One region of the Bacillus inaquosorum genome, then DNA from elsewhere that is predicted to be linked to it. Evidence: predicted binding sites of a transcription regulator. Region 1 holds the regulator's gene; each other region holds the start of a gene.

Region 1 (9,859 bases):
AAGATAAAAATTTTTTCACGCTTACATGATTCTTTTCAGCTCCCTTTTCCCTTAGCTTTTTCACCGCCGTTCCGATTATGTTACAATAGCTGTAGATGAACGAAACCCATTTAACAAAGGAGTACATACCATTTGAGAAAACAGTATTGGTTTATTATTTTGACATATATCATCATGCAGTTTTCCGCATTAATCGGGATTCCCTTGTTATTTAAATTCGGTTATGCCGGAGGACAGCCTACAAATGAGAATATGCTACACGCACAAGGATTATGGTCCGTTATCAGCTTTATCGCCTGTCTCGTTGTCGTCCTGCTCATTCTGAGAACTGTTCCGAAAACAACGCTGCGAAACGGCCGGAAAGACTCAGTCGGACTTTCTATCCTTTGGGCGATAGCCGGTTTTTTCATTGCCCTCTTCTCGCAAGGATTAGCAGGCTCTATTGAATATTATGTATTTGGCATCGGAAGAGAATCAGAAAATACACAAGCTATTCTGGATGTCATTCAGGCAGTCCCGCTCATGATTATGGTTTCTTCTGTCGTCGGGCCTATATTAGAAGAAATCATCTTCAGAAAAATCATTTTCGGCACACTGTACGAAAAAACGAATTTCTTCTTTGCCGGACTGATCAGCTCGGTTATTTTCGGTATTGTTCACGCTGATTTAAAGCATCTTCTTCTTTATACAGCAATGGGCTTTACCTTTGCCTTCTTGTATGCGAGAACAAAACGGATATGGGTGCCGATATTCGCCCATGTCATGATGAATACCTTTGTCGTCATCATGCAGCTTGAGCCTGTTCAGAAGTACCTTGAACAGCAGAGCACACAAATGCAATTGATTATTGGAGGATTATTTTTATGAGAAACCCGGTAGTTTGGGGAATGATCTATTTTGCCGTAGGGTGCATCTTTACTTATCTTGCCGCAAGCTCACCAGGCAGCATGTGGTCATTTTACTCCATCCTGCTGATGGTGTTCGCCGCTTACAACATCAGCATTTCTTTTAAGATGTTCGCCTTTTCTTTTAAAATCAAAAAGAACCAGAAGTAAAGAAAATCCATTTCTCAATGAGAAATGGATTTTTTATTATTGCCCGGAAGACACGTCCTGATCGGCAGCACTGCTTTTCTGCGCTTTCCGATAAGCGGCCTTCGATATAAGAATACTGATTTCATATAAAATCAAAAGCGGGACAGTGACCATCATATGAGACAAAAGCTCAGGCGGAGTAATCAGGGCAGCGATCACCAGCAGCGTAAAATACGCATACTTTCTGATTTTCGCTAAGAACATCGGTGTCACAATTCCAAGCCTGGTCAAAAACATGAGGATGACCGGCATTTGGAACAACAGTCCAAACGGAATCGTCAGCTGCAGGAGAAAATGAAAATACTCATTAATTCCAATCACCTGATTGACATTCAAGTCCTGAGAAATCCGCTTCATAAAATCAACAACAAAAGGAAATAAAATATAATATGAAAAAGATAAGCCCGCTAAAAACAGCAAAATAGAGATCGGAATGTAGCTGAGCGTTACTTTGCGCTCTTTCTCATAGAGGCCTGGGCTCACAAAAGCCCAAAGCTGATAAAGAATAACCGGCGAGGTCAGGACAATGCCGATGATAAACGCAAACTGCATAAACACATAAAGCGGGTCTGTCAGATTAAACGCGTTAAGCGTAAGCTGCTTCGCTTCATCTGTTTCTTGCAGATATACAATAATCGGCTTCGCTAAAAAAAATCCCGCGATAAAGAAAACGACAAACGCCAGCGCTACAATCAGCAACCGTTTTCGAAGCTCAGCAATATGCTCCAGCAGCGACATTTGATTCACTTTCATTCGTGTCATCCTAACTTACTGATCTTCTTTCTTTTTTTCCTCGTCATCACTCGTTAATCCTTTAGTAGCGTTTTTGAATTCACGAAGTGTGTCTCCCGCAGCTTTCCCCAACTCAGGCAGCTTTTTGGGACCGAAGATAATCAGAGCAACGATTGCGATAACAGCAAGGCTTCCAGGACCGATCGGCATATTTGGGCTCCTCCTTTCCCTCTATTCGATTTCCTCTAAAACTGAATAATGCTTCAAGAAATAAACCAGTGACTGAAGCTCTACAGCTAAATCTATATGATGAATTCGAATGTGTTCCGGCACATTCAAACGGGCCGGCGTAAAATTAAGAATTCCCTTGATTCCTAACGCGACCAATCTGTCTGTAATGGATTGAGCGGCAACTGCTGGCACTGTAAGAATGGCAACTGATTCATTTTTTACGTGTTGTTCAAGGTCATCAAGGTTATAGACAGGCACGCCGCCTACCTCAGTTCCTATTTTACTCTCATTTATATCAAAAGCCATAGAAATTTTTGTGTTATTATTTTTTGTGAAATTATAGTGAAGAAATGCTGTTCCCAAGTTTCCGACACCAATCAAGATAACGTCTGTCATCTCATCCTGATCAAGCGTTTTTCGGAAAAATGACAGCAAATAATCCACATTATATCCATATCCTTTTTTGCCAAGAGCTCCAAAATAGGAAAAATCCCTGCGAATCGTGGCAGAATCAACCTTTACGGCATCACTGAGTTCAGCGGATGATACACGCTGCTTTCCTGACGCATGCAGATTCTTTAAAAAGCGATAGTAAAGCGGCAGCCGTTTTGCCGTCGCCTGCGGAATTTTTGATTGATCCTTATTCATTTTTGGTCCTCCAAATTATACTCGGATAGTTCTCTTTTAAAGTCACCGTTTTTCCCGCCTGTCTTCTCCAGCAAGAAAGTAGGGCCGATGACCATTCCCTTATCAAGGGCCTTGCACATATCGTAAACGGTAAGAGCGCACACCGATGCAGAAGTGAGCGCTTCCATTTCCACACCTGTACTCCCTTTCGTTTTGACCTGTGCTTTTATATGAAGTATAACTTCTGCTTCTTTTATTTTCCAGTCAAACGATATATCTACCCCGCTCAGTGAAAGCGGATGGCACATCGGAATGATATTCGACGTTTGCTTTGCGGCCATAATGCCTGCCACCTGAGCAACAGCCAGTACATCTCCTTTGCCGATATCATGACTTTGTATTTTCTCGTACACTTCATTCTTCATGTGTACGCTTGAAACAGCTGCCGCAGTACGGACAGTCGAAGATTTTTCGCTGATGTCCACCATCTGGGCTCTGCCCTGTTCATTAAAATGAGAAAATCCATTCATATTAAAACTCTCCTTAAACAGATCATACACTATTTTCTTCTCTATGTCTTATTCGGCCAATGTATTGTTTGCTGACTTCTGGTTCATAAGCTACACTTAACTTATTATAGCAGAGGTGAAATAATATGATGATCTTACAAGTTAATCAGCTGTCCAAATCGTTTGGCGCTGATACTATTTTAAACAATATAAAGCTGGAAGTCAGAAATCGTGATCGCATTGCCATTGTAGGAAGAAATGGCGCGGGAAAATCTACGCTGCTTAAAATTATCGCAGGCCAGCTTTCGTATGAAAAGGGCGAAATCATTAAACCAAAAGATATTACAATGGGATATCTTGCCCAGCATACGGGCTTGGATTCTAAGCTTACCATAAAAGAAGAGCTGCTGACTGTTTTTGACCACTTAAAAGCAATGGAAAAGGAAATGCGGGTTATCGAAGAAAAAATGGCGGCAGCTGATCCCGGTGAATTGGAAAGCATCATGAAAACCTATGACCGGCTTCAGCAGGAATTCAGAGATAAAGGCGGCTATCAATATGAAGCAGATGTCAGATCTGTGCTGCATGGTCTCGGCTTCAGCCATTTTGACGATTCAACACAGGTGCAAAGCCTCAGCGGAGGTCAGAAAACAAGGCTGGCCCTTGGTAAGCTTCTGTTAACACAGCCTGATTTGCTCATTCTCGATGAGCCGACAAACCATCTCGATATTGATACGCTAACCTGGCTTGAACATTATTTGCAGGGATATTCAGGCGCCATTCTGATCGTTTCGCATGACCGCTACTTTTTGGACAAAGTGGTAAACCAAGTATACGAGGTATCAAGAGCTGAAAGCAAAAAGTATCACGGCAACTACAGCGCTTATCTCGACCAAAAAGCCGCGCAGTATGAAAAAGATATTAAAATGTATGAAAAGCAGCAGGCTGAAATCGCAAAGCTTCAGGACTTCGTAGACCGAAATCTGGCGAGAGCTTCTACCACAAAAAGAGCACAAAGCCGCCGAAAGCAGCTGGAGCGAATGGAAGTCATGTCAAAACCGCTCGGCGATGAAAAATCCGCAAACTTTCATTTTGATATTACAAAACAGAGCGGAAACGAAGTCCTGCGCGTTCAAGATCTCACAATCAGCTATGAAAACCAGCCGCCGCTTTTAACAGAAGTGTCGTTCATGCTCACAAGAGGAGAAAGCGCCGCGCTTGTCGGCCCTAACGGAATCGGTAAATCGACATTGCTGAAAACATTAATGGACACCCTAAAGCCAGATCATGGAATAATCTCATACGGCTCGAATGTCAGTGTCGGCTACTATGATCAGGAGCAGGCTGAACTGACTTCCTCTAAACGCGTCCTTGATGAGCTGTGGGATGAGTACCCTGGTCTTCCGGAGAAAGAAATCCGAACTTGTCTCGGCAATTTCTTATTCTCCGGAGATGATGTGCTGAAACCCGTCCATTCACTGAGCGGAGGCGAAAAAGCAAGATTGGCTCTTGCTAAGCTGATGCTGCAAAAAGCCAATTTTCTTATCCTTGATGAACCGACGAACCACCTGGACTTAGACAGCAAAGAAGTTCTCGAAAACGCGCTGATTGATTATCCAGGCACACTGTTATTTGTCTCACATGACAGATATTTTATTAACAGAATCGCCACAAGAGTATTGGAGCTTTCTCCAAACCATATAGAGGAGTATCTGGGAGATTACGATTATTATACCGAGAAAAAAACAGAGCAGCTTGAACTGGAGAAAATGAATCAGCAAGAGGAAACCGAAAAAACTCCTGCTGCGGTTAAGTCCGACTCAAAACGTTCATATGAAGAAGAAAAAGAATGGAAAAAGAAAGAGCGCCAACGGCTCCGTCGGATTGAAGAAATTGAAACCGCTGTTCAAAACATTGAAGAAAACATTAGTCACAATGATGAATTGCTTTGTGATCCTGAAGTCTATCAAGACCATGAAAAGGTACAAGCGATCCATGCAGACAACGAGAAGCTCAATCAGGAGCTGGAAACTCTTTTGTCTGAATGGGAAGAACTATCCACAGAAGAAGCTTAAAAAAAGTCAAGCACCTCTTTTTAGAGGTGCTTTTTATCCACAGAAAATAACCTTACAAACAAACGAAGTAAGCGCTTTATACACATTATCCACAAAATATTCTGAATTTATCCACTTTATTAACAGTGTCTTCAGCCCTTTATCCATCGATATCTTCATAATTACTAACAGATATGTGGATAAATTGAGAATTATCTGTTAATAACAGATAAAAAGTCTCACGCCATTATGTCGTGAGACTTTGATAAGAAGTCAATTCAAGGCCAGGCTGGCCATTCATATCATATGCACCGCGAATGCCCTTCTCAAAAGCAATTGTACCAGCCGCAGCAATCATTGCAGCATTATCCGTACATAACGCTAACGGAGGAATGACGAGCTTAATCCCTTCATGCTGGGCAAATTCCTTTTCTAATGCGGCTCTGAGGCCTCTGTTTGCAGCTACCCCTCCGGCTAAAAGGACCTGTTTGACACCATATTCCTTTGCCGCACGCGCCGTTTTTGTCACCAAGACATCTATCACGCTATTTTGGAAACTGGCAGACAAATCTTCCGGAGCAATCTCTTGTCCTTTTTGAGACGCATTATGAAGCGTATTGATCACCGCAGACTTCAACCCGCTGAAGCTGAAATTGTAAGAGCCTTCTTCGAGCCATGCGCGAGGAAGCGGAATATTGTCATTCCCTTTTTCAGCAAGCTTGTCAATTTGCGGTCCTCCCGGATACGGCAGTCCCATCGTTCGCGCCACTTTGTCGTAAGCTTCTCCTGCTGCATCATCGAGAGTTTCCCCAATAACTTCAAATGATCCGTGTTCCTTCATATAAACCAATTCCGTATGGCCCCCTGAAACGACCAATGCCAGTGCCGGGAACACAATCTCTTCTACAAGACGGTTCGCGTATATATGACCGGCTATATGATGGACGCCAACTAACGGAATGTTATGCGCAAAGCTCAATGCTTTAGCAGCGTTCACTCCGATAAGAAGCGCTCCCACCAGTCCCGGACCTTCAGTTACTGCAATCGCATCAATATCACTATACGTCATGCCGGCTTTACGAAAAGCTTCTTCTATGACCAAAGTGATTTGCTCAACATGATGTCTTGAAGCAATTTCCGGAACAACGCCTCCGAAGCGCTTATGGCTTTCAATTTGTGAGGCCACTACGTTCGAAATGACTTCTTTTCCGTTTTTTACGATAGCTGCCGCTGTCTCATCACAGCTTGTTTCAATTCCTAATACGTAAATCTCTTTTTGCTCACTCATTTATCGTCACCCACATAATTAACGCATCTTCCCCGTTATCAGTATAATAGTTCTTTCTTATTCCGCCGGGCTGCATCCCGAACTTCTTATATAAGCCTTGAGCAGGATGATTAGAAACCCTCACTTCAAGCGAAAGCCGTCTCGCGTCTTTTTCTTTGCACAGTTCAATCGCTGAGCGAAAAAGCGTTTCTCCTAAAGACTGGCCGCGATACTCCGGTTTTATTGCTATATTTGTTATTTGGGCGTCGTCCATCACGATCCAAATCCCGCAATACCCAGCAACATGGCCGTCCTTTTCAACCACAAGATAATGAGCATACGGATTTTCCATCAGCTCATGATAAAACGAATCCTTCGTCCAAGGAGACGTAAAAGAGGATGTTTCGATTTCGTATACGTGATCAATATCATCAAGCTGCATGTTTCTGACCGCTGCTTTTGTTTTCATCCTATCACCCTACTTTTGACTTTCAATCCATTTCGCTTCAGCTTCTGCCAGCCGCAAGTACTCCGGGACAAGCCCGTGAACATCAGCTTCTTCTTTTTCCGCCCCTAAAAAAGCCAATTCTGAAGGACGCGGATTATGCTGAGCAGCCGCTCCAATGATACCCTTTGTCCCAAGCACATCCTCTATCAACTGCTTGTGAATAGAAGTATCATGACCTAAAAACAAAACTGGGCGATCCTTTTCTTTTAGCATCTCCAGCCACTCGGCTAACATCACATTTTGATCAGCAACAACTTGCTCCAAAAGCCCGTTTTTGTATTCATACAGACCTGTATACACCTGTCCCCGTCTTGCATCAAAGATAGGACTGATCAGACCGTCAAAATGCCGTCCATTTGCCGCTAGCGCCTCAAGGCTTGATACAGCAGCAATCGGAATATGTAAAGACCAGGCAAGTGTTTTGGCAAGCGTCACACCTATTCTTACTCCTGTGTATGAACCAGGGCCTTTGGCAACGACAATTTTAGAAAGATCCTGCGGTGTCATATCACAATCATTCAGCAATGAATGAACAGCAGGCATCGCTCTTACAGAGTGGTTCTTTTTCAAATATGTAATGTGTTCTGCTATGATGGTGTCTCCTCGAAGCAGCGCAATGCCCAACGTATAATTTGATGTGTCAATCGCTAATATTGTCATGTCTACTTATCTCCTCACAAAGCATTTCATACCGATTCCCGACAGCAGTAAAGGTCATTTCCCGCTCATCATCACCAGCTCTTTTAATGACAATTTGCAGTCGCTCCTGCGGCAGCTGTTCTTCAATTAAATGGGCCCATTCAACAAGACAGACACCTTGTCCGTGAAAATATTCATCAAGCCCCAAATCTTCACTTTCGTCTTCCATTCTATACACATCCATATGATAAAGAGGAAGTGTACCATCGTTATATTCTTTTATAATTGTAAAAGTCGGACTGTTTACAACACGTGTAATTCCAAGTCCTTCCGCAAAACCTTTCGTAAAAGTCGTTTTTCCGGCTCCTAAATCGCCCTCTAATGTCAGGACATCTCCCGGTTTAGCAAACGTTGCCGTCAGCTTAGCAATCGCCTTTGTTTCTTCAGGATTTACAGTTCTCCACTTTAATTGCTTCACACGAGTCACCCGTCTTATTTAAAATGATTATATCCTTTTTTCTCTAAGGTCATTGTTGTTTTATCTGTTTTTAGGATCACATTGGATTCTGTTTTTTCTCTGACATGGCCAATCTTTGCAATGGGCAGTTGACATGTTTCGCACTTCTGCTTCAACACTTCCCATTCCTCCTTTGAAACCGTCCCTGTCAGCTCAAAATCCTCACCGCCAAACAAAGCCCATTCTTTCCAGTTAGGATGAAGCTTGGGCAAATCTGAATGGACTGGAAGCATGCTTTCATCAATTTCAATTGAAACACAGCTGGCTTCTGCAAGTTCATTCAGTTCACTAGCTAATCCGTCACTGATATCATTCAAAGCTACCCGCTTAAAACTCGAGCATAATCTGCCGACGCTTACTCTTGGCTGAGGCCTTTTATGCCTGTTGATAAAGTAAGCCGTGTCTATAGCTGAGTTTTGAGGATTAGTCTCATCTAATAATAAAGAAAGTCCTGCTGCAGATGAACCGATTTCACCGGTTACAAACACAATATCATTCGGTCTTGCCAAGCTGCGCAAACAGGCCCGTCCCTTTTCAACTTCACCGATTACAGTGACTGTAACGACTAATTTGTCAGAGGTAGAGACTGTATCACCGCCAATCAGATCCATATGATATAGTTTCGCCAGTTCATTCATTCCTTCATACATCGCCTTGATTTCAGATTCCGTCCATTTTGAAGGTACCGCAAGTGATACCAAATAAAATTTTGGAATACCTCCCATCGCGGCAATATCACTTATATTAACAGCTAACGCTTTATACCCGATATCTTCAGGTGAGGAATAGTGTAATTTAAAATGCACATCTTCTACCATAGTATCGACACAAACAATTTCCTGAACACCGTGTTTCGCAGTGTAGAGCGCTGCATCATCACCAATTCCTACATCAACGGAAGAATGGTGAATGGTCCGCGGAGTAATGCTATGTATCAAATCAAATTCATCCATGAACAAAACCCCCTTTCAACCTGCTTATGCCTATATGTGCTCTTCCTAGTGTATCGAATTTTGCTGGAATATCCAAGGTGTTGCCTATATAAAGAAAGCTTGGCTATGACACCAAGCAGAAGATACAGTAAAAGAAAACACAAAAAAAACGAAAACATGATCGTTTCGTTTACAATAATGGCGGTCCGGACGGGACTCGAACCCGCGACCTCCTGCGTGACAGGCAGGCATTCTAACCAACTGAACTACCGGACCATATTTGTATAAAATGATTTTGGCTGCACCCTTCGGGCACTCCTTATTTCATTTATATATTTTGGTTGCGGGGGCAGGATTTGAACCTGCGACCTTCGGGTTATGAGCCCGACGAGCTACCGAACTGCTCCACCCCGCGATGATAATAATTTATGATAAAAGCTTGGCGGCGTCCTACTCTCACAGGGGGAAACCCCCGACTACCATCGGCGCTGAAGAGCTTAACTTCCGTGTTCGGTATGGGAACGGGTGTGACCTCTTCGCTATCGCCACCAAACAAATTGAGAGTGTTCTCTCAAAACTAGATAACAGGTGTGACATCATTCAAAATGTGGTTAAGTCCTCGATCGATTAGTATCTGTCAGCTCCATGTGTCGCCACACTTCCACCTCAGACCTATCAACCTGATCATCTTTCAGGGATCTTACTTCCTTGCGGAATGGGAAATCTCATCTTGAGGGGGGCTTCATGCT
Region 2 (9,859 bases), 1.0 Mb from region 1:
AATACCATCCCCTCTACATATGATTCAAATGAAAAACGATTGTGTATGTATAAACCATGAGGTAGATTTAAGTTAAAAATTGTAATTTACTTAAAAAGGGCATAGTAGAATCACTATGCCCTTTTTGGAGAACCTTATCCCCATAGACCGAATAGACCTGTTGCACCGGCAATTTCAAAATCAGGGATAGGACCGTCCACTAGACAAGCGGCTCCGATCGAGCATGTTGCACAACCTTTGTTTTCTACAATAACAGCTTTTTTCATAATTGAATCCTCCCTTTTTTTTGTTTTTTCTAGCAGATCTATGTTGTACTTTTATGATAAAACTAATAAATTACCAATTCAATACATATATTTTGAAGAAAATGTGAAATGAAAACGGTAGATTTCGGAAAAGTGTAACATTTCCTAAAGGTAATTAGTGATATGATTTTCTCTTCTATTAAGGAAATGCTTTTTATGAGGTTTATCTTCAAATATGATGAGCAATGATGGTAAGATAGAAGCAGTTGAAGTTTACAAACTGAATGATTATACTATTCAAGTCAAAGTGGAATGATGAAAAGGACGTGTCAAAATGAAGCAAGAGACACCGATAACACTCCATGTGAAGTCTGTGATCGAGGATGACGGAAACCAGGAAGTCATCGAATTCCGCACCACCGGATTTTACTATGTAAAACAAAATAAAGTGTATCTATCTTATTATGAGGAACACGACTTAGGCAAAGTGAAAACGATTGTGAAAGTAAGCGAAGGCGAAGTGCTGGTCATGAGGTCAGGCGCTGTCAAAATGAATCAGCGTTTCGTAACGGGAGCTTCCACAATTGCTAAATATAAAATGTCATTTGGTGAGCTTGAGCTGAAAACAAGCACAAAATCGATTCAATCTGATCTCGGCGAAGAAAAAGGCCGTATCAGCATCGCATATGACATGCATGTCGGAGACGAGCAGCAGCATTTACATAATATGACGATCACGTATGAGGGAGGAACTCACGCATGAACATTGCGGAACAAATGAAGGACGTGCTGAAAGAAGAAATCAAAGCGGCCGTTCTGAAAGCGGGACTGGCTGAAGAAAGCCAGCTTCCCAATGTCATTTTAGAAACACCGAAAGATAAAACACACGGCGATTATTCAACGAATATGGCGATGCAGCTGGCTAGAATCGCAAAAAAAGCGCCGCGCCAAATCGCTGAAGAAATTGTCGCTCATTTTGATAAAGGAAAGGCTTCGATTGAAAAACTAGATATCGCTGGCCCGGGTTTTATCAATTTCTATATGAACAATCAATATTTAACGAAGCTGATTCCGTCTGTATTGGAAGCAGGAGAAGCATACGGGGAAACGAACATCGGAAACGGTGAACGAGTCCAGGTAGAATTCGTATCAGCGAATCCGACGGGAGACCTCCACCTCGGTCATGCGCGCGGTGCGGCTGTCGGCGATTCCTTGTGCAATGTGCTTTCAAAGGCTGGTTACGATGTGAGCCGCGAATACTACATTAACGATGCCGGAAACCAAATCAACAACCTGGCGCTTTCTGTGGAAGTCCGTTACTTTGAAGCGCTCGGCTTGGAAAAACCGATGCCGGAGGACGGCTACCGCGGCGAGGATATCATTGCGATCGGAAAGCGTCTCGCTGAGGAATACGGCGACCGTTTCGTCAACGAAGAGGAAAGCGAACGCCTCGCATTTTTCCGTGATTACGGTCTGAAATACGAGCTGGAAAAGCTTCGCAAGGACTTGGAAAACTTCCGTGTGCCGTTTGATGTGTGGTATTCCGAAACTTCACTGTACCAAAACGGAAAAATCGACAAGGCGCTTGAAGCGCTCCGCGAAAAAGGCCATGTCTATGAAGAAGACGGCGCAACTTGGTTCCGCTCTACGGCGTTCGGCGATGATAAAGACCGTGTATTGATCAAGAAGGACGGCTCGTACACGTACCTGCTGCCTGATATCGCGTACCATAAGGATAAGCTTGACCGCGGCTTTGATAAGCTGATCAACGTTTGGGGCGCCGATCACCATGGCTACATCCCGCGTATGAAAGCGGCAATCGAAGCGCTTGGCTATGAAAAAGGAACGCTTGAAGTAGAAATCATTCAGCTCGTTCACCTTTACAAAAACGGCGAGAAAATGAAAATGAGCAAACGGACGGGTAAAGCGGTAACGATGCGCGACCTGATTGAAGAAGTCGGCTTGGATGCCGTGCGTTACTTCTTTGCGATGCGCAGTGCGGATACGCATATGGATTTTGACTTAGATCTTGCTGTATCAACATCTAACGAAAACCCTGTGTATTATGCACAATACGCACATGCCCGTATTTGCAGCATGCTTCGCCAAGGGGAAGAGCAGGGACTTAAGCCGGCGGCGGATCTTGATTTCAGCCATATTCAATCAGAAAAAGAATATGACCTGCTGAAAACGATCGGCGGCTTCCCAGAGGCAGTGGCGGAAGCGGCAGAAAAACGAATTCCGCACCGTGTCACAAACTATATTTATGATCTGGCTTCTTCTTTGCACAGCTTCTACAATGCGGAGAAAGTCATCGATCCTGAAAATGAAGAAAAAAGCCGTGCGCGTCTGGCTTTAATGAAAGCAACGCAAATTACGCTGAACAATGCGCTTCAGCTGATCGGCGTATCGGCTCCGGAAAAAATGTAATGATGAGAAAGGGCAAAGCCTGCGGGCTTTGCCCTTTTTTTATGAGGAAAACGTGTGATGTAATTCACAATCCTGTTTGCTGAGTTTTTGTATGATAAGACTGATTATTGAATCATTGAAAGGGGCAAGCCAAATGATCAACCGTCAACACATTCAATTATCGTTACAGTCATTAAGCTTGGTGGCAGGGTTTATGGTTTGGGTGCTGATTTCATCACTCATTTCCCAAATCACATTAGATATTCATTTAAGCAAAGGCGAGATTTCTTTGGTGACAGCGATTCCCGTAATCCTCGGGTCGCTTCTCCGCATTCCTTTAGGGTATTTAACGAACAGGTTTGGCGCAAGGCTGATGTTCATGATCAGCTTCATCCTGCTTTTATTTCCTGTGTTTTGGATCAGTATCGCGGATTCTCTGTTTGATTTAATCGCGGGCGGTTTTTTCTTAGGGATTGGGGGAGCGGTATTCTCCATTGGGGTGACATCCCTGCCGAAATATTATCCGAAAGAAAAGCACGGTGTCGTCAATGGGATTTACGGGGCCGGAAACATCGGAACCGCCATTACCACATTTGCCGCGCCGGTTATCGCTCAAGCTGCGGGATGGAAAACAACTGTGCAGATGTATCTGGTTCTGCTGGCAGTTTTCGCATTGCTGCACGTATTATTCGGCGACCGGCATGAGAAGAAAGTGAATGTTTCCATAAAAACTCAAATCAAAGCCGTTTACCGAAATCATGTACTGTGGTTTTTGAGCCTGTTTTATTTTATTACGTTCGGCGCCTTTGTCGCTTTCACCATCTATCTGCCGAACTTTCTAGTTGAGAACTTTGGGCTGAATCCTGCGGACGCCGGTTTGCGGACGGCTGGATTTATTGCCGTATCAACGCTGCTCAGGCCTGTGGGAGGACTCTTGGCTGATAAAATGAGCCCGCTCCGCATCTTGATGTTCGTTTTTGCGGGACTTACATTATCAGGCATTATCTTATCGTTCTCGCCGACGATCGGTCTTTATACGTTTGGGTCATTAACGGTGGCAGTCTGCTCAGGCATAGGAAACGGGACCGTTTTTAAACTGGTGCCTTTCTATTTTTCGAAGCAAGCGGGGATTGCCAATGGTATTGTGTCTGCTATGGGCGGACTAGGCGGTTTTTTCCCTCCGCTGATTTTGACGAGTGTGTTTCAGGCAACAGGACAATATGCGATCGGCTTCATGGCGCTTTCGGAAGTTGCGTTAGCCAGCTTTGTCCTTGTCATATGGATGTATTGGCATGAAAGAATGAAAACGCACACGGAGAGAAACAGTCAGAGCGTCAACTAACACTGGGCATTCACAAGATTGTTAGTTTTTTCTGGATGGGTGCAAATCAATTCACGTTACAATAGACATACGCAACGTGACTTTCTTCGAGGTGAGCTCATGAATTTTCTCTCTGTTCGACCATCTGACAGTGACTTTCTTTCCAGCGATCTGCATGAATTGCTGGAATCAATCAGCACGAAAAGAAAAATGGAAAAACACACGTATTTGTTTCAAGAAGGAATGGATGCAGAAGAGCTTTATCTGATTCAATCAGGACTCATTGAAATCGGCAAGCTGACGTCTGACGGAAAAGACCTGACACTTAGAATCTGCCAAAAAAACGATATCGTCGGGGAATTAACACTTTTCACTGAAGAACCGAGATATATGCTCAGTGCGAAAGTGCTAGAGGATGGCGAGGTGCTCGTCATTAATAAAAGCAAGCTGGAAAAGGAATTAACCCAAAACGGTGCTTTGACATTTGAATTTATGAAATGGATGAGCACCCACCTCCGGAAAATTCAGTCCAAAATCAGAGATCTGCTTCTTCACGGCAAAAAGGGGGCGCTCTACTCCACTCTTATCCGCTTATCAAACAGCTACGGGGTGGAACGAAGCGACGGCATTCTGATTAACATTGTGCTGACAAATCAGGATTTGGCAAAGTTTTGCGCGGCGGCAAGGGAGAGTGTCAACCGGATGCTGGGAGATCTCCGCAAACAAGGGGTGATTTCGATAGAAGAATCCGGAAAAATTATTTTGCACAAGCGGGACTATTTGCGATGCGAGATTGAGTGTGAAAATTGTCCGCTGGAGATTTGCAATATTGACTGAAGAAACCAAGGACCGCCGGCGGTCCTTGGTTTTTTATCTTGTGATAAATATACACATGACGGCGAAAAAGAAGCAGGCATTTACGATTTCCAGAATGCCGATCGTTTTCACAGGCCAATCCCTTCCGTGAAAAAACCATGCCCGCAAACTGCTTGGGATAAAAGCAAGAAATGCCCATCCTGCTCCGAGAAGACCAGATAAAAAGGGGAGCAGCAGGTGATATCCCCATGACCAGTATGCAAATGCGCTGTTTTTTCTCTCCCGGATCACCGACTTCACATAAAAGGAACTCCCGATAAAAAATAAAGCAGATTGAGAGAAAATAAACCAAGCCCAGCCGTCAAGGGTTCCATTCCCCAGCCAGCAGCTTGCAAGTCCGCCTGAACAAAAGAACAAGACACCTGCAATATCATTCACTAGCGCTCGTTCGTTTTTTCGGCGGGCGTAATACATATGTATGAGAAACAGCGGCAATAAAGAAACGCCAACCCAGATGAGCGGCGGCTTATGAAAGACAGAGGCTAATAAAAAGCAGCAGGCTGGAAAACCGTAATAACAAATCCACTTTTGATAGGGTTTGATTTGTTTCTTTTTTAAGGCGAGCGTAACAGGATAAACCGCCAAGTAAAGGAAAAGCCAGCCTAGGAATAGCGGAATATGCCAGAAAACGGGACCTCCCTTGATCATGCCGAGTAAAAATGGAATCAGCAGCATCGCCCATGCGCCGTGCTGCTTCGGAATCAGTGCCTTCATCAAAATCCTCCTTTTTTATTTCATTATAAATGCAGTCATCCCCCCGATAAGTGACATTCATCATACAAGCTGTGAAATACATCACTGCTGTACAGGCTCAATCGAGCTACACTAAAGTTATCCTTAGCACAGGAGGCTTTCCTATGAATCAGTGTGACTATTTATTATTTCTGAAACAACTTCCCATGTTTAATGAAGTGCCTCTATCCATTGTCGAAACCTTGCTGAAAAACGGGACGTTGATCCGCGGCTCATCTGATCAGTCTCCATCCTTTCTCCATTCTCAATCCGTTTATATTGTATTAAAAGGAAGTATCCGTTTTATGGACAGCAGGCTCCCTGAAGGATCGAAAACCGTTGCGCTTTTGGAAAAAGGCGATGTGTTTCCGATTGATGAAAAAGGCGGGCTGTATTTATCGCCTTTTATCTCAGTCAATGCCTCTCAAGACATTCTGATACTCAATATCCCTTATTACATATTTAAAAAAATGATGTCTTACAATCCGCAGCTGCAAATGAATTTTTTGGCCATGCTTCAGCAAAATGTCTTTTGTTCCTATCAATTATTTTTGCGGTATCTGCATTCATCACAGGATGAAAACGCCGAACCCGGTTCTTAATTAGAACCGGTTTTTTGATCTTTGAATGAAAGTCGGCTAATGACTCAGGCGTCCTGCCTGAACGCCGCCTTCATCACATCCCTGTGAAAGTCCTTCCTTCTCCTTTGTGTGAACATTTTGTGAAAAAAGCAGAGTGTGTGACATAGTTCACAAGGAAATACGCTTTCTCTGTTTATAGTGAACTTAGCATCACCTGACTCGGAAGGAGTGAACTCTCATGAAGAAAAAGAAAATGAGTCCGTTGTTTAGGAGATTGAACTATTTCTCTCCTATCGAACACCATTCAAATAAACATAGCCAAACCACCCGCGAAGATCGCGATTGGGAGAATGTATACAGAAACAGATGGCAGTACGACAAAGTCGTTCGCTCCACCCACGGCGTCAACTGCACGGGGTCCTGCAGCTGGAATATTTATGTGAAAAACGGAATTGTCACATGGGAAGGACAAAACTTGAATTATCCTTCAACAGGCCCGGATATGCCTGATTTCGAACCGAGAGGCTGTCCGCGGGGGGCCAGTTTTTCATGGTACATTTACAGCCCGCTCCGTGTGAAATATCCGTACGTGCGCAGTGTGCTGATCAATTTGTGGCGGGAAGCACTGCAGGCTCATCAAAATCCATTGGAAGCCTGGAAATCGATCGTTGAAAACCCTGGAAAAGCGAAGTCCTATAAACAGGCAAGAGGGAAAGGCGGGTTTGTGCGTGCTGAATGGCCGGAGGTGCTGAAGCTGATTTCAGCCTCTCTGCTATATACAGTTATGAAATACGGGCCTGACCGGAATGTCGGTTTTTCTCCGATTCCGGCCATGTCCATGATCAGCCACGCGTCAGGCTCCCGGTTTATGTCATTAATCGGCGGCCCTATGCTCAGTTTTTATGACTGGTATGCGGATCTTCCTCCGGCGTCCCCGCAAATTTGGGGTGACCAGACAGACGTTCCGGAAAGCAGTGATTGGTACAATTCAGGCTATATCATCACATGGGGCTCCAACGTTCCGTTAACGAGAACACCTGACGCGCACTTTTTGGCGGAGGCCCGCTATAAAGGCGCTAAGGTCATTTCGATCAGTCCGGATTTTGCGGAATCCTCAAAGTTCGCGGATGACTGGCTGAGTATCCGCCAAGGGACTGACGGGGCGCTTGCGATGGCGATGGGTCACGTCATTTTGCAGGAATTTTACGTGAATCAAGAGACGGAACGTTTTATTAAGTACGCGAAGCAATACACGGATTTTCCATTCTTCGTTACCCTGTCAAAAGAAAATGGCGTATATACAGCGGGGCGGTTTCTGCATGCCAAGGACATCGGGCGGCAGACAAAGCATGATCAGTGGAAGCCTGCGGTCTGGAATGAACAGACAAACGCATTTGCCATACCGCAAGGGACAATGGGCTCCCGCTGGGACGGGCAGCAGAAGTGGAACCTCCACATGGTCGATGAAGAAACCGGAGAACCGATTGAGCCCCGTCTCTCTGTGCTCGGAATAGAGGACGAAATCGGAACGGTGCGCATCCCGTATTTTTCAAATGACGGAAACAAAGTGCTTGAGCGGGATCTTCCTATTAAAAAACTGGACCTGAACGGTGAAGAGGTATGTGTCACAACCGTGTTTGACTTGATACTGGCCAACTACGGCGTAAACCGGGGCATCGGTGAACAATCAGCCGTCTCTTATGATGATCCTCACCCGTTTACACCTGGCTGGCAGGAACAGATGACGGGAATCAAAAAAGAAGCCGTCATTAAAATTGCCAGAGAGTTTGCCCAAAATGCGATTGATACAGACGGCCGCTCCATGATTATCGTAGGAGCGGGGATCAACCACTGGTTCAACTCCGACACGATCTACCGAGCGGTGTTAAATCTAGTTTTACTGGTAGGCGCCCAAGGCGTAAACGGCGGAGGCTGGGCCCATTATGTGGGGCAGGAAAAACTCCGTCCTGCTGAAGGGTGGCAGACGATTGCCAATGCAAAGGACTGGGAGGGCGTGCCCAAGCTGCAAAACGGCACCTCATTTTTCTATTTTGCGACAGACCAGTGGCGTTACGAGGACCAGCCGATCAGTGACCTGGCTTCACCGATCGCTGCGTCATCCCGCTACAAGCATCACGCCGATTATAATGTGCTGGCGGCGCGCTTAGGGTGGCTGCCGTCCTACCCGACATTCAATAAAAACGGCATTGATCTATACAAAGAAGCTGAAAGAGCGGGGGCGGCAACACCTAAAGACGTCGGTGCGTATGTGGCCTCACAGCTTCAAGAGAAAAAACTGAAGTTCGCGATTGAAGATCCCGACAATGAAGCCAATTTTCCAAGGAATCTCTTCGTATGGCGGGCAAATCTGATCTCCAGCTCAGGAAAAGGGCATGAATATTTTCTCAAGCATCTGCTGGGGACGACGAACGGTTTGATGAATGACGACAGCGACAGCATCCGCCCTGAAGAAATCAAATGGCGGGAGCAGGCGCCGGAAGGAAAGCTCGACTTATTAATCAACCTTGATTTTCGAATGGCGGGTACGGCGCTGTATTCCGATATCGTGCTGCCGGCGGCGACATGGTATGAAAAACATGATCTCAGCAGCACGGATATGCATCCGTTCATTCATCCTTTCGCTCCGGCCATCTCGGCTCCATGGGAATCCAAATCAGACTGGGATATTTTCAAGGCTCTGTCAAAAGCCGTTTCCGATCTGGCAGAAGAAGTCGATATGGAGCCGGTGAAAGAAGTGGTAGCAACGCCGCTCCTCCACGACACGATGCAGGAATTGGCCCAGCCGTTCGGCAAAATCAATGACTGGAGCAAAGGCGAATGTGAAGCCATTCCGGGAAAAACGATGCCGAACATCCAAGTCGTTGAACGGGATTACAAGCATATTTTTCATAAAATGACCGCGCTCGGGCCTTACGCCGGTTTAAAACCGAGCGGAACAAAAGGGATGAGCTGGTCGATAGCTGATGAATATGAATCACTCAAAAAGAGGCTGGGAGAAATCACCTCGGACAGCATCGCGAAGGGATGTCCGAATATAAGTGAAGCAAAACAGGCGGCAGAAGCAATTTTAACCCTATCATCCACCTCGAATGGAAAAGTCGCAGTAAAAGCATGGGAATCACTTGAAAACATCACAAACCTGAAGCTGAAAGACTTGGCGGAAGAACGGGAGGAAGAATGCTTTACGTTTGAACAAATTACAGCCCAGCCGAAAACGGTCATCACGTCTCCGGCATTTACCGGCTCAGAAAAAGGAGGGCGCAGGTACTCGCCGTTTACGACGAACGTTGAAAAATTAATCCCATGGCGGACGCTGACGGGCAGACAATCTTATTATGTCGATCATGAACTGATGATGGAATTCGGTGAAACGATGGCGACATTTAAACCGATCCTCCAGCATCGTCCGTTCCTAAGCAAGCGGCCTGATCAAGAGGGCAAAGAAATCGTCCTTAATTATTTGACGCCGCATAATAAATGGTCCGTCCACAGCATGTATTTTGATTCCTTGCCGATGCTGACGCTGTTCCGCGGCGGGCCGACCGTGTGGATGAATAAAGATGATGCAATGGATACGGATATCAAAGACAACGATTGGATTGAATGTTTTAACCGAAACGGCGTTGTCGTCGCGAGAGCGGTTTTGTCTCACCGGATTCCTAAAGGAATGGCGT
Region 3 (9,859 bases), 760 kb from region 1:
TCTTTTAGCATTCTGCCGCAACTTGAGGATTTATATCAGGATGATCGCCCTGATCTGATCCTCTATGATTTTATTGCGCTGTCGGGAAAATTGTTAGCTGACAAGTTACATGTGCCGGTCATCAAGCTCTGTTCATCATACGCCCAAAATGAATCCTTTTGGCTCGGGAATAAAGACATGCTGAAAAGAATAAAAGAAGCGGAGGCTGAATTCAAAGCCTATTTGGAGCAAGCACAATTGCCGGCTGTTTCATTTGAACAATTAGCTGTGCCGGAAGCATTAAATATTGTCTTTATGCCGAAGTCCTTTCAGATTCAGCATGAGACGTTTGATGACCGTTTCTGTTTTGTCGGCCCATCCCTTGGAAAACGGACGGAACAAGAAAGCCTGTTGATTGAAAAGGATGATCGCCCGCTTATGCTGATTTCATTGGGAACAGCGTTTAATGCATGGCCGGAATTTTACAAGATGTGCATTGAGGCATTTCGGAATTCTTCATGGCAAGTGATCATGTCGGTCGGGAAAACGATTGATCCTGAAAGCCTGAATGATATTCCTGCTAATTTTATCATTCGCCAAAGTGTGCCGCAGCTTGAGGTGTTGGCGAAAGCCGATATGTTTATTTCACATGGCGGAATGAACAGTACGATGGAAGCGATGAATGCAGGTGTGCCGCTTGTCGTCATTCCGCAAATGTATGAGCAGGAGCTCACCGCAAAGCGTGTCGATGATTTAGGGCTCGGCGTTTATTTGCCGAAAGAAGAAGTAACGGTTTCCAGACTGCAGGAAGCGGTGCAGGCGGTAGCAGGTGATCAGGAGGTGCTCAGCCGCGTCAAGAATATGCAAAAGGATGTAAAAGAAGCAGGCGGGGCGGAGCGTGCGGCAGCTGAGATTGAAGCGTTTATGAAAAAATCCGGTGTACCGCAATAAGTCAAAAAAACCGAAATCAAGATTGATTTCGGTTTTTTTGACTAAATATTTTTTTTCATCCCGCATCTCCGGCATTCTCTGAGAAATTTTCCGCCTTTTACAGAGCTTTTGAACAGTGTGTAATCACAATTGTCGCAGCGCCCGCTGTGGACGTCCGGATATTCATTAAACTCGTAAATGATCGATGTATCGTAACCCTTTGTTTCATATTCTTCTTTTTTTGTTTCCATGATCGATCCTCCGTTCGTAAACGTGTCTGCTGTATATCTTACAGCAAGCTTCCGGCGTATTCAATGGATAGTAGAGGTTTGGATTTATCTTGATTTCTCCCTTTGTATGCGCCACAATAGCTTTATTAAGCTTGTATACATAAAAAGCCTATGCAAAGAGGAGAGGAAACGGGTATGGGAAAAGGGTTACTTGGAAAACGCGTGGCGATCGGGGGCTCCCGAAAAACAGAAGAAATCAGCACGATCATTGAAAAACAGGGCGGAACTCCTGTCATCCGGCCTCTCCAAGGAACGGTTTACTTGGCAGAGAAGCAGGTAGAGCCGGATTTGCGGACGTTTGCGGAGAGAAAAGCTGACTGGGTTATTTTCACGACAGGCATTGGCACGGAGACTCTTGTCGATATGGCAGAGAAAATCGGTCTGAAAGACGAGTTTCTGCAGGCGATTCGCCAGGCGAAAGCGGCATGCCGGGGATACAAAACGCTGGCTGTGCTAAAAAAGCTAGGGATCACACCGGAAGCTTTGGATGAAGACGGGACAACAAGAGGCTTAATCCGGTCCTTGGAGCGTCACGACTTTTCAGGAAAAACAGTCATGGTGCAGCTTCATGGAGAAAAAGCACCGGCCCTCATGGCATTTCTTGAAGAAAAGGGCGCATCTGTCTTGCCGATTCTGCCTTATCAGCACATCCCGCCAGAGGAGGAAACGGTGGAGCGGTTATGCCGGGAGCTGATGAACGGTGAGATCGATGCCGTTTGTTTTACAACGGCAATTCAGATTCGTTCTCTGTTTGAGTTTGCCAAGGAGCGCGGCTATATCGATGAAGTGAAGACCGTATTCGAAGAGCGCGCCATTGCCGCGGCTGTCGGAAAAGTGACTGCTGAAGCACTGCGGGAAGAAGGCATCACAAGACTGCTTGCTCCGGAGATTGAGCGGATGGGCGCGATGATTATTGAGCTGTCCAAGTATTATGAAGAAAAGGAATAACCCGTACAAAAAGCCGCTCTCCAAGGGAAAGCGGCTTTTGTCTGTCATCCATTCTGCTTCAGCTGCTGATGCGCGGTGAATAATGACGGGTATGTCAGCACGCTTAAGATCACACATGTCAGCGCGGCTGACGCCATCGTTGTAAATACGATTAAGAGCTGAAAGCGTACCGCCTGAATCGGGTCCGCACCGGCTAGAATCTGGCCTGTCATCATGCCAGGAAGCTGGACAAGCCCAAGTGTTTTCTGGCTTTCCAGCGTTGGGATCATACTCATTTTCATCGCAGAAGTAAGAATACGCTGTATAGATTGCTTCGGTGTGCCTCCAAGAGACAATATTAACTGAATTTCTTCTTTACGCACGCCGACTTCAGAGCTGAGCCGGTTTAAAAACAAACTTGCGAGCACCATCGAATTTCCGATGACCATTCCGCTGATCGGAATGACATATCGGGCCGTAAGCGGGATGATATGAAGAGACAGCAGAATTCCCTGCGTCACAATTTCTACAATCGCTAACGCGGCGAACACCCTCCAAAACGAACCGATTGTATTTTTCTTTCGTTTGATGACATTTTGCGCTGCCACCGCCAGCATTAACAGCACCATCAGCAAGATAAAAACAGGATGGTCTCCGCGGAAAATCAGCGACAGTACATAACCGATGATAAGCAGCTGTACCGCGGCCCGGATGGTGGCAATGATCATGTCTTTTTCTACGCCGGCTTTAAATGATTTTGATAAAAACAAGGCGATCAAAACAAAGATCATCGTTAAAGAGAGGGAAAGGTAATCCATTACCGGGTACCTCCCTTCAAAAACTCTTTGGCTGTTTCATGCTGCGGATTAGAGAAAAATGTTTCAGTTTCTGCGATTTCCAGCAGCCGGCCATCCGCCATAAACCAAATGGTATCGGCTACTCGTTTTGCCTGCTCCATATTATGAGTCACCCACATGACCGTCAGCTTTTTCTCTTGATGCTGCTTTTTGATCAGCTCTTCAACCTCAAGAGCAGAAACCGGGTCCAGGGCCGACGTAATTTCGTCCAACAATAGAATAGAGGAAGGATTTGCGAGTGTTCTGGCTAGTGACAGTCTTTGACGCTGTCCGCCCGATAAATCCTTGGCGCTTCTGTCTAACAGATCTGATGACAGTCCTGTTAGAGAAGCAAGCTCTTCAGGGGAGTACAGCTGGGATTGGTGCAGCCTTTGGACCAGACCTAGATTGTCACGCACTGTCCCATCGAGGACGGGAGCCGATTGAAACGCGAGTGCTGCCGTTCGCCTCAGCTTATTGACATTCCATTCCCTGACTTCCTTTCCGTATATTTTTACTTCGCCGTTGTCAGGCGTTCTCATTAAATTGCACATGGAAAGGAGGGTGCTTTTGCCTGATCCGGAAGGGCCTAAAACGGCCACGATTGCGCCCTGTTGAATGTCTCCGGTGATGTCTTGCAATACATCATAAGTTTGTCCATCTTGTTCATAGCTTTTTCTGACTGATTTGAAGGAGATGGCTGGTATGTTTTGTGTTTGATCGTTTGCTTCCATTACATTAATCACCTTTCAGTATAAGTAGGCTGAACCTATATTTAAATATAACGTGAAACAGATGGCTTTTGGTAGCAAAAATAAAGGAGAACAGGCTTTCACCCATTCTCCGGCAGATGCTACGCGGTCAGATTTGACTGTGTTTTCTTTTTCGGTTTTCTCGGCTGTGAAGCGAAGGTATGTAACACCATCCCCGCAATAATAATGAATAAACCGGCAAATGATAAAAGAGATGGGAACACGCCTGACAGCAGAACAATTTCACCAAGCAACGCGAAAATCACTTCACCTGATTGAGTTGCTTCAACGGCTGCGAGTTTTTGCGGATTGTCTCTTACCATATCAGTGGCCCAGAAAAATAAAACGGTCGCAATGATGCCTGAGCTGACGGCAACGATAAAGGATTGAACAGTTTGTCCCGCTGTCGGAAGGCCATCTGACCACCAGCCGTACGCTGCTACTATAAGCCAGAACGGAAGGCTTGCCAAGGTCATTCCCAGCACACGCTGAAATGTATCAAGCCGGCCTCCGTATTCTTCGAGCATTCTCCGGTTTCCTAACGGATAGGCAAAAGCCGCAATAACAACCGGCAGCACACTGAAAAGCAGCATCTTCCCGGAAAGCGATTCTGCATGCTGAAGCTGAATCAGCGCCGCTCCGATCAGGATGATCATGGAAGTGCCAAGTGATACAAGGGGAATCTTTTGACGAACGAGCAGCGGCCCGCCCGGCATGTCTTTTTTGACATAGAACAAAGGAGATAAGAGCACACCGGCTACAATGGTAATTTGCCAAGTTCCGGCTACAAGCCACCCGGGACCGTATGCAGCCGCAAATGTGATCGGCGCGTAAAAAAGCACGAAGCCGACAAAGCTCCATTTGATCCAAAAAAACGGCTTTTTCCGCATCTCTTGTAAGAGAGGAGCGAATGCCCCTCTCATAATGACAATCAAACATAAAAACGGCACCATAAAAATAAAGCGCAACGATGAGCTCCATAGCCAGCTGCCTCCGGATAACTCCATCGCTCTGTTTAAAATAAAGGTAACGGCGAAAAAGAGTGAGGCTAATATTCCGATAATGATTGCTTTCATGATATCCTTCATTTTGGCATTATTTTTTATACTATACTATTCGGTATTATTCAGATCAATGGAATCGTGAGAAAAACATCATGTTTTGCAAACCGCTATGTGTGGAAGACAGAAAATAGGAGGTGACATTGATGGAAGCAAAGATACAGACGTACTTCTTTCAGGATGACGGCAGGATTCCGAATCACCCTGATTTTCCGCTCGTTGTGTATCAAAACGTGTTCAAGGACACCGGTCAGGCAGAGCTGATCGTCAACCGGCATGGCTGGTCAAACAGCTGGTCAGGAAGTGTTTTTCCATACCATCATTATCACAGCAATACGCATGAAGTGCTGATTGCAGTTCGGGGAGAGGCTGTGATTCAGTTTGGGGGAGAAAAAGGGGCTGCCATTCCTTTCAAATCTGGCGACGCAGTCGTGATTCCAGCCGGAGTCGGCCATAAAAAGCTAAGCGCAAGCTCCGATTTTACCGTCATTGGCGCTTATCCGGGAGGCGTTCAGTATGATTTGAAGACGGGAGAACCGAATGAACGGGAGGAAGCGGTGAAACAGATCAAGCAGGTCTCATTGCCGGCGAATGACCCGATCACAGGAAAAAGGGCTCCTCTTTTGGAAATATGGGTAAAGTGAAGGGGAGAAATTGATGGATTGTCAATAACTAGTGCCGCAGAAATGTTATGACACGGGCTCCAAATAAATTAATTTCATAATCGAAGCAATTCACGTTCAAATTTTGTTCAAAAAGTGTTATCATATAGAAGGTAATCGAATTGGAGTTTTTTGTGTTTGCTATTTTCAGAGAGAGTAAAGGATTTTTGACTTATTCAATTGTTTATTTTTGAGATAAAAATAATACTGAATATGGCAAGATGAAAAACTGGGTAGTAAACATTTATTTTTGTAAATGATTGTGCATGAATTCACAATCCTTATTCTTATGCCTTCAAGCATGAGACCAGGGAGAGGCACTACCCTTTCCAAAAAAATCAGCAAACTGCTTATAGTAAAGGAGAATTGGATATGCCAGAAACAATCGATCAAACAAATGCGTCTGTCAGCCAAAGCCAGCAAGATCTTATTGATCAGCTGTTAAAGCCAGAAGTTCAAGAATCACTGACCGTTTTAGTTGACCAGCTTCCAAAGCTGACTGAGTTAGTGAATATTTTAACGAAGTCTTATGATTTCGCTCAATCTGTAGCAACTGACGAAGTGTTAAAAAGCGACACAGTCGGTGCGATCACTGAAATTCTTGAGCCTGTAAAAGAAACAGCGAAAGAAGTAGCTGCGACTGCAATCGAAGCGAAAGACCGCGCGGATGCAAGCAACGAAACAATTGGTCTTTTCGGCCTGTTGCGTATGCTGAAAGATCCTCAAGCTCAAAAGCTGTTCCGTTTTGCTAACAGCTACCTTGAAGTCATGAACGAACGCGAAAACCAAAAATAATCTCAGATTCAAATTGATATAAAGGACGGAGGATATACGATGTCAAAACATATTGTCATTCTAGGCGCTGGTTATGGCGGAGTTCTTTCTGCTCTAACAGTTCGCAAACATTACACAAAAGAACAAGCACGCGTGACAGTGGTAAACAAATACCCAACTCACCAAATCATTACGGAATTACACCGTCTTGCAGCAGGCAACGTGTCTGAAAAAGCGGTTGCAATGCCACTAGAAAAACTTTTCAAAGGTAAAGACATTGACCTTAAAATCGCGGAAGTAAGCTCTTTCTCTGTTGATAAAAAAGAAGTTGCGCTTGCTGACGGTTCTACATTATCTTACGATGCGCTTGTTGTAGGTCTTGGTTCAGTAACAGCGTACTTCGGCATCCCAGGTCTTGAAGAAAACAGCATGGTATTGAAATCTGCTGCTGATGCAAACAAAGTCTTCCAACATGTTGAAGATCGTGTGCGCGAGTACTCTCAAACGAAAAACGAAGCAGATGCAACAATCCTTATCGGAGGAGGCGGCTTAACAGGTGTTGAGCTTGTCGGTGAGCTTGCTGACATCATGCCGAACCTTGCGAAAAAATACGGCGTAGACCATAAAGAAATCAAATTGAAACTGGTTGAAGCAGGTCCGAAAATCCTTCCTGTTCTTCCGGATGATCTTATCGAACGTGCGACTGCAAGCCTTGAAAAACGTGGCGTTGAGTTCTTAACAGGTCTTCCTGTTACAAATGTAGAAGGAAACGTAATTGATCTGAAAGACGGATCAAAAGTTGTTGCCAACACATTTGTTTGGACTGGCGGCGTTCAAGGTAACCCATTAGTCGGTGAATCAGGTCTTGAAGTGAACCGCGGACGTGCGACAGTAAATGACTTCCTGCAATCTACATCTCATGAAGATGTATTCGTTGCCGGTGACAGCGCAGTTTACTTCGCTCCAGACGGCCGTCCATATCCGCCAACTGCACAAATCGCATGGCAAATGGGTGAGCTGATCGGTTACAACCTATTCGCTTATTTAGAAGGCAAAACGCTTGAAACATTCAAGCCAGTAAACTCTGGTACACTTGCAAGTCTTGGACGCAAAGACGCAGTTGCCATTATTGGTGCAAATTCTACACCGCTTAAAGGTCTTCCTGCTTCCTTGATGAAAGAAGCAAGTAACGTACGCTACTTAACACACATCAAAGGACTTTTCAGCTTAGCTTACTAATCCTTTTTTGGACTCGGACATTGCCAAAAGCGTTCCTTTCGGGATGCTTTCCGGCAATGTCTTTTTTTCGTTTGTTTGCTAACGTTAACATTTCATTTTCAAAAAAGAGATTGATCCCAGAGGAATATAAAGGTAAAATAAAACCAAATCAAAATGTTAACGTTAACATTTTGAAATAGAATGAAAGACGGTGAGGAGATGGAACCCTTTATGGGCGAAAATTTTTTGTTGAAAAATGAAACCGCTGTCAGCCTCTATCACAATTATGCGAAAGGCATGCCGATTATTGATTACCACTGCCACTTAAGTCCGAAAGAAATCTATGAAAATAAGACATTTCAAAACATCACGGAAGCCTGGCTGTATGGAGACCATTACAAATGGCGCATCATGAGAGCCAATGGGATTGAAGAGACATACATTACAGGCGATGGGACTGATGAAGAGAAATTTATGGCTTGGGCGAAAACCGTGCCGATGGCGATCGGCAATCCGCTCTACAATTGGACTCACTTAGAACTGCAGCGTTTTTTTGGAATTTATGAGATTTTGAATGAGCAATCCGCGCCGGCTATATGGGAACGGGCGAATGAACTGCTTCAAGGAGATGGCTTCGGCGCAAGGGATTTGATCGTGAAATCAAATGTAAAGGTCGTTTGCACAACTGATGACCCTGTCGATTCTCTTGAATACCATCTATTATTAAAAGAAGAGAAAGATTTTCCTGTCAGCGTGCTGCCTGGATTTCGGCCGGATAAGGGACTTGAGATCAATCGTGAAGGTTTTCCTCATTGGGTGCAGGCACTTGAAGATGCAGCAGCCATTTCGATCACAACTTATGACGAGTTTCTAAAGGCGTTAGAAAAACGGGTGCGATTCTTCCACTCAGTCGGCGGCAGAGTGTCTGATCATGCGATAGATTCAATGGTATTTGCCGAAACGACAAAAGAGGAAGCGGGACGGATTTTTTCTGACAGATTACAAGGAACAGGTGTTTCTTATGAAGATGAGAAGAAATTTAAGACGTATACGCTTCAGTTTCTTTGCGGTTTGTATGCGGAGCTCGATTGGGCGATGCAGTTTCATATCAACGCTTTAAGAAACACGAATACAAAAATGATGAAGAGGCTCGGACCTGATACAGGCTATGATTCTATGAATGATGAAGAAATTGCCAAGCCTTTATACAAGCTGCTGAACTCAGTTGAGTTGAAGAACCATCTGCCGAAAACGATTTTATATTCACTTAATCCAAACGATAACTATGTCATCGCCAGCATGATCAACAGTTTTCAGGACGGTGTTACCCCGGGAAAAATACAATTCGGCACAGCCTGGTGGTTTAACGATACAAAAGACGGGATGCTGGATCAAATGAAAGCGTTGTCAAATGTCGGGCTTTTCAGCCGCTTTATCGGTATGCTCACCGATTCCAGAAGCTTTCTATCCTATACGCGCCACGAATATTTCAGGCGTATCGTCTGCAATTTGATCGGGGAATGGGTGGAAAACGGCGAAGTGCCGTATGATATGGAGCTTTTGGGAAACATTGTTCAGGGAATTTGCTATGACAATGCGAAACACTACTTTCAATTTCAAGAAGAGAAAGCAAACGTGTAACCAAATGTCCGCTCAGCATCACAATCATGTGTCATCCTGAGCGGACCACTACCCGAAAATTCTTAAGACACAGAGGTGGAAGATGCGAACTGAACTGGCAAATAAGGTTGTGTCGATCGAAACGGAGAAAAGGCTTTCATTGAAAGAGAAAATTTCCTATGGATTTGGTGATTTTGGCAACGGTTTTATGTTTGATCTCGGCCAGATTTATTTATTGAAGTATTTTACTGATGTAGCGGGAATCCCGGCTGCGATGGCCGGCGGCATTTTTTTAGTCAGCAAGCTGTTTGCGGCGATAACAGATCCGATTGTCGGCTCATCAATTGATTATCGCAAAAATATCGGCAAACGGGGGAAATTCAGGCCTTATCTATTAATCGGCAGCATCGTGCTTGCGGTGCTTACTGTTCTTATTTTTCTGTCTCCTAATGTATCAACGACCGGAAAACTGATTTATGCATATGCATCCTACATGATTTGGGGCATCGGCTATTCATTTGTGAATATTCCGTACGGCTCATTAGGGGCAGCGATGACTCAAACATCTGAGGATCGTACCTCCATTTCGACTTTCCGCCAAATCGGATCACTTGGAGCCTTGTTTATCACAAGTGTGGCTGTGATGCCGCTGCTCGTCAAATTTGATAATCCGAAGGTCGGCTACCCGGTGGTCATGGGCTTGTTCGCCGCACTCGGTGTGATTTGGTTCTATATTTGCTACCGCAACTGCAAAGAGCGCATTGTCATATCAGAAGCGCCAAAAGAAAAATTAACACTCTCTTCTGTCGT

The links. The regulator Rex, encoded in region 1, represses fermentation and respiration genes when NADH is low (regulators of the CRP and FNR family bind a similar motif). The targets are predictions, from matches to a motif close to TTGTGAAATATTTCACAA.
Region 2: a site for Rex is predicted at 5,635-5,652, ahead of M1M80_RS19475 (YwiC-like family protein). Genes of this name have one in related genera too.
Region 3: a site for Rex is predicted at 5,698-5,715, ahead of M1M80_RS06860 (DUF1641 domain-containing protein). Genes of this name have one in related genera too.

Annotation. Positions count from the first base shown of each region.
Region 1 is NZ_CP096592.1:644,552-654,410, reverse strand. It holds gene M1M80_RS03405 (CPBP family intramembrane glutamic endopeptidase) at 133-867, shown strand; gene M1M80_RS03400 (YdiK family protein) at 864-1,055, shown strand; gene tatC (twin-arginine translocase subunit TatC) at 1,092-1,856, opposite strand; gene tatAY (sec-independent protein translocase protein TatAY) at 1,863-2,036, opposite strand; gene M1M80_RS03385 (redox-sensing transcriptional repressor Rex) at 2,058-2,705, opposite strand; gene moaC (cyclic pyranopterin monophosphate synthase MoaC) at 2,702-3,214, opposite strand; gene M1M80_RS03375 (ABC-F family ATP-binding cassette domain-containing protein) at 3,340-5,268, shown strand; gene tsaD (tRNA (adenosine(37)-N6)-threonylcarbamoyltransferase complex transferase subunit TsaD) at 5,495-6,535, opposite strand; gene rimI (ribosomal protein S18-alanine N-acetyltransferase) at 6,528-6,983, opposite strand; gene tsaB (tRNA (adenosine(37)-N6)-threonylcarbamoyltransferase complex dimerization subunit type 1 TsaB) at 6,993-7,682, opposite strand; gene tsaE (tRNA (adenosine(37)-N6)-threonylcarbamoyltransferase complex ATPase subunit type 1 TsaE) at 7,663-8,139, opposite strand; gene thiL (thiamine-phosphate kinase) at 8,154-9,131, opposite strand; tRNA gene M1M80_RS03345 (tRNA-Asp) at 9,310-9,386, opposite strand; tRNA gene M1M80_RS03340 (tRNA-Met) at 9,449-9,525, opposite strand; rRNA gene rrf (5S ribosomal RNA) at 9,548-9,663, opposite strand; rRNA gene M1M80_RS03330 (23S ribosomal RNA) at 9,718-9,859, opposite strand, start outside.
Region 2 is NZ_CP096592.1:3,837,977-3,847,835, reverse strand. It holds partial or broken gene M1M80_RS19505 (bacteriocin-like protein SboX) at 71-178, opposite strand; gene sboA (subtilosin A) at 135-266, opposite strand; gene M1M80_RS19495 (YwiB family protein) at 580-1,008, shown strand; gene argS (arginine--tRNA ligase) at 1,005-2,675, shown strand; gene narK (nitrate transporter NarK) at 2,809-3,996, shown strand; gene fnr (fumarate/nitrate reduction transcriptional regulator Fnr) at 4,096-4,812, shown strand; gene M1M80_RS19475 (YwiC-like family protein) at 4,846-5,565, opposite strand; gene arfM (Crp/Fnr family transcriptional regulator ArfM) at 5,709-6,185, shown strand; gene M1M80_RS19465 (nitrate reductase subunit alpha) at 6,403-9,859, shown strand, end outside.
Region 3 is NZ_CP096592.1:1,403,205-1,413,063, forward strand. It holds gene M1M80_RS06825 (macrolide family glycosyltransferase) at 1-930, shown strand, start outside; gene M1M80_RS06830 (DUF8096 family protein) at 972-1,160, opposite strand; gene M1M80_RS06835 (uroporphyrinogen-III synthase) at 1,335-2,147, shown strand; gene M1M80_RS06840 (ABC transporter permease) at 2,192-2,944, opposite strand; gene M1M80_RS06845 (ABC transporter ATP-binding protein) at 2,944-3,696, opposite strand; gene M1M80_RS06850 (DMT family transporter) at 3,816-4,790, opposite strand; gene M1M80_RS06855 (cupin domain-containing protein) at 4,922-5,419, shown strand; gene M1M80_RS06860 (DUF1641 domain-containing protein) at 5,810-6,232, shown strand; gene M1M80_RS06865 (NAD(P)/FAD-dependent oxidoreductase) at 6,272-7,450, shown strand; gene uxaC (glucuronate isomerase) at 7,649-9,070, shown strand; gene M1M80_RS06875 (MFS transporter) at 9,153-9,859, shown strand, end outside.